Regions from separate parts of the Rheinheimera sp. KL1 genome, predicted to be linked through region 2. Evidence: predicted binding sites of a transcription regulator. Region 2 holds the regulator's gene; the other holds the start of a gene.
The links. Region 2 encodes FliA, which starts transcription of late flagellar genes. Its sites were predicted from a motif close to GCTAAAGTTNNNNNNNNNNCNGCCGATA; they were not measured.

Region 1 (2,405 bases), on a different contig from region 2:
AGGGCAAACCGGAAGGGTGAGCAATCTTGGCCGGTGCCTGCACACATATACTCTTTAGTCCTCAGGCTACAAAGTGTCTAAGAAATTCTGGTCGATTCATTTCAAATCGTTGTGTTGCTACCTGATTCCACCTGCGGCTTCTTTCGGTATATAGTAAAACCAACTCACTACACAGGATTGCTTTTATGAAAACCGGAGCCCAACTGGTGGCTGAAGCCAAAGCTAAAATTCAGGAACTGACAGTACAGCAACTTGCTGCTTTATTACAAACCAGTCAGGTGCGAATTATTGATGTGCGTGAACCTGCCGAATTTGCCACAGGTCATATTCCAACTGCAGTGAATATGCCCAGGGGCGTGTTGGAAATGCAGTTGCCACAGCATCCAGCTGTTGCTGAGCATAAAGATGCGGTCGTGGCTTTGACCGAATTAGCCACTCAGCCTTTGTATTTAATTTGCCGCTCTGGCGCTCGTTCCGCTTTGGCAGTGGAGTCGCTGCAACGTATGGGCTTTCGTGACCTATACTCCATAGCTGGCGGTATACAAGCCTGGACGGATTGCGGTTTTCCTGTCCGGCAATAGCGACATATATACCCAAGTGACCTGAAGATGCAGCGCGACAAGTCGGTATGGCGCATAGTCAATCTATGTCGCTGGTCTGAGAGGAGGCTGACAACAAAGCTCTGGCTTCAAGGACTACAGGTGTAAACCAAAGTGACTTAGACTTTAGTCGCATTCCCCTGTGGATGGTTTGACAGTTGCTTGCATAACAGAAACACTGCCAAAACCAAAATGCTGTAGAGTTGTGAATTCTATAGTTTTTCTTCTGCCATGTTGCCTTTGTCGAATGGGAAGTCGTTATGGAAAATGTTCGTGCTGCAGTGGTGTTTGTTGTGCTCTGGCTGGTGGCCCAGGTCTTGTACCTGTGGCTGGATTTTAATAGCTGGCTGTTGGTGGCGTTAAACTTATGCGCTGTGGTCGGTTTTCTATATTGGAATAACCAGAAACAACCAGAAATTCAGGCTAAAGATGGATCCAACGCGCTGGCCGATAGCGCTCATCACATTACCGAAGCCACTTCAAAAATGGCGATAGGGGCAGCAGAAGTTTCTTTTTATATCGATGGTTTAATTAAAGATATCAAACACAGCGGTGACGACTGCAGCCAGATTGGCAACGCGGCGACAGGCTTAACTGATACCAGTGGTCAACTCACAGATAATCTGCAGCAAATCAGCCATAGCATCACTCATACCGCTAACGCCTGCAGTGCAGCTGATCAGCGTTTGCAAAAAAGTGTTGATAACATCAACCAGTTAGCTAACGCAGTCAGTGATGCAGCCGCAAGGCTGGAGCAACTCAAAGGCAGTGCCGACGATATCCAGCGTATTACTGAAGTGATCACTGGTGTTGCTAATCAAACTAACTTATTGGCGTTAAACGCCGCTATTGAAGCGGCGCGGGCTGGTGAACAAGGCCGTGGTTTTGCTGTAGTCGCAGATGAAGTGCGGGCTTTAGCGGGCAAAACCTCAGAAGCGACCAAAGACATTGCAAAAATGCTGGCTGATATTCGCAGTCAAAGTGAACAAACAGCGGGCGTCATGACGCAGCTGGTGCAGTTAAGTGGTGACGTGCAGCAGGAATTACAATCTGTGGCCGCAGGTTTTAATGGCATCAATACTGAAGTAGGGCAAGTATCCGCAGCTTTGGAGCAAATAGAGCAGGTTAGTACTGGATTAGAAAACACCAGCCAGCAACTAGGCCAGTCGATTCAGAGTATTAATAAAGCCTTATCCGCGATAGAACATAAGGGCAGCACAGTGGCCGACCAAGCCATTGAATTATCGGTAGAAACTGAAAGTATTTACCGTGAACTCAGCACTGTTACCGAGCAAAGTTTCTTTAACCCTGTACTGAAAGAAGCGCAGCAAGCAGCCGCTGCAATAGCTGCTTTATTTGAAAAAGCGCTGAGTGATGGCAAGCTGACAGAGCAACAATTATTTGCCGAACAATATCAGGCTATAGCCAACACCAATCCGCAAAAATTTCATACCGCTTACGATAGCTTTACCGACCAGTTTTTCCCTTTAATTCAGGAACCTATTTTGGAGCGTCACAGCAATGTGTTGTACGCTGGCGGTGTCGATCGCAAGGGCTATTTCCCGACGCATAACAAGAAATACAGTCAGGCGTTAACAGGCAACTACGAAAAAGATTTACTGCAAAACCGTACTAAACGTGTCTTTAGCGACCGCACTGGTAGCCGCTGTGGCAGCAATACCCAGCCTATGCTGCTGCAAACCTATAAACGTGACACAGGTGAAATTCTGCATGATTTGTCGGTGCCTATCATGGTGAAAGGGCGGCATTGGGGTGGATTTAGGATCGGCTTTAAAAGGGTGTGAT
Region 2 (2,405 bases):
ACTTAGGGATGGGTCTATTTGGAAGCTTTTCAAAGAGTCGTGCAGTTGCCGGGTTAGTTTTCCAACCTCGGCAAACAACTCAGAGGAGCCCGGTACAGCCAGCTGTTGCACCAGTTCATTTGCGGCTTGGGTTTCGCCAAACTCCAGCAACTGAACTAATTCACGGGCCTGCTCTAAAGAAATCAAGGGTGCCGTAGCTACAGACATGGTGTACTCCTTTGTCAGTTACGGTTTAACCCAGGCGTTCGAATACTTTAGCCAGTTTTTCCTGTAAGGTTGCAGCAGTAAAAGGTTTAACGATATATCCATTCACGCCTGCCTGTGCAGCAGCAATGATTTGTTCCTTTTTAGCTTCCGCAGTAACCATCAACACAGGAATATGCTTCAGTTTAGCGTCAGCTCGAATTGCACGTAACAAATCGATACCTTGCATACCAGGCATGTTCCAGTCAGTGACTACAAAATCAAAATCACCGTTTTGCAGCATAGGTAATGCAGTGCTGCCATCATCAGCCTCGGAGACATTGGTAAAACCAAGATCTCTTAACAGGTTTTTTATAATGCGTCTCATGGTTGAGAAATCATCAACCACAAGAATTTTCATATTCTTATCCAAAATCCCCTCCGGTGAGAGCCCAAGCTGGACTAACTCAAACTATTACAACCAATCCTGCATCCTGGAGCGCAAGCGCACCAGCGCCTGACTATGAATCTGACTGACCCTGGACTCACTAACATCCAGCACAGCGCCAATCTCTTTCAAATTTAGTTCGTCATTATAATACAGCGACAACACTATAGCTTCTCGCTCCGGTAAGCTACTGATATTTTTTATCAACGCCTGTTGAAATGCATCAGTTGCCTGTTGTTCGTACAAATGATCATCATCTTTATCATTTGCTGTGACCAACACATCATCAGAGATGCCCAGATCTTCGATGCCAATAATGCGACCACTGCTGGCGTCACTAAGCATATGATGATACTCATCTAAAGATATATCAAGTTTTTCAGCAACTTCACTATCTTTTACATCACGACCCAGTTCAGATTCAAGCTCTGCAATAGCTTCAGCTATCATGCGGGAGTTGCGGTGGACAGAGCGTGGAGTCCAGTCGCCACGGCGAATTTCATCCAGCATAGAGCCACGGATACGGATACCGGCAAAGGTTTCAAAACTTGCGCCCTTGCTGCCATCAAAATTCTTAGCTGCTTCAATCAGACCTATCATGCCAGACTGAATTAAATCGTCGACTAAGACACTTGCGGGCAATCGAGCTAACAGATGATAGGCAATACGTTTTACCAGAGGCGCATGCCGTTCCACCATTTGTGTCAAATGATCAGCGGCGCCGTAGGCCGCAAGTTTGCTATTCAAACCAGACCTCTCGCTTCAGGTTGCTGTACCAATTGTTCCAGGAAAAATTCCAGGTGCCCGGATGCCACAGGCGGCACTGGCCACTGGATGGCACGGGTGGCTAAAGTTCGGATAGCTAAAGAGGCCGGAGTTTTTGGAAAAGCATCGACAAAAGCTTTTTGTTTACGAGCCGCTTTTCTGACGTTTTCATCAAATGGAATGGTAGCTACCAGCTCCAGATTGACATCTAAAAACCTGTCTGTCACCCGGCTTAGCTTGGCGAAAAGCTCTTGCCCTTCTTTTAAACTGCGGACCATGTTGGCGACAATTTTAAAGCGCTGTACACCGTGTTCACGGCTTAATATTTTCATTAAGGCGTAAGCATCAGTGATAGAAGAAGGTTCATCACAAACCACCACTAACACGTCTTGTGAAGCGCGGGAAAAACTCAATACCATATCGGAAATACCGGCAGCTGTGTCCACCAGTAAAATATCAAAACGGGTACGCATTTCGCTAAAAGCGCGGATAAGACCAGCATGTTCCACAGGCTTTAATTCGGTCATCGACTGAGTGCCTGATGTTGCAGGAACAATTTTGATACCAAAAGGTCCTTCTATCAGAATGTCATCCAGCTCAGCCTCGCCGGACAACACATGAAATAAGTTTTTTTGCACCCGAAGCCCAAGCATAACGTCACAGTTCGCTAACCCAAGGTCAGCGTCCAGCACTAATACTTTTTTTCCAAGCTGAGCCATTGACATGGCAAGGTTCAGCGTAACGTTGGTTTTACCCACGCCACCTTTGCCGCCTGTCACGGCTATGACTTTTACTATCTGTTGTTGCTGTTGTTGCTTCATTCGTCTCAGGCCACTGGCTTGATCATCATTCATCGGAAGATTATGCATAGGTTCCTTCCACCCGGGCCGTTGTATCTGAATACCATTGATAGCCCGTACTACTGTTAGAGATCCGTAACTGCTCTGCCTTGGCAACCATTGTTTTCGCATCAGCCATTTCGATATCCTCAGGAACTCTTTGGCCCTGA

Region 1: a site for FliA is predicted at 602-629, ahead of WH43_RS13035 (methyl-accepting chemotaxis protein). Genes of this name have one in related genera too.

What each region holds. Positions count from the first base shown of each region.
Region 1 is NZ_LAMX01000022.1:2,473-4,877, forward strand. It holds gene WH43_RS13030 (rhodanese-like domain-containing protein) at 186-581, shown strand; gene WH43_RS13035 (methyl-accepting chemotaxis protein) at 860-2,404, shown strand.
Region 2 is NZ_LAMX01000019.1:154,982-157,386, reverse strand. It holds gene WH43_RS10440 (protein phosphatase CheZ) at 1-207, opposite strand, end outside; gene cheY (chemotaxis response regulator CheY) at 233-604, opposite strand; gene WH43_RS10430 (RNA polymerase sigma factor FliA) at 659-1,378, opposite strand; gene WH43_RS10425 (MinD/ParA family protein) at 1,375-2,265, opposite strand; gene flhF (flagellar biosynthesis GTPase FlhF) at 2,258-2,405, opposite strand, start outside.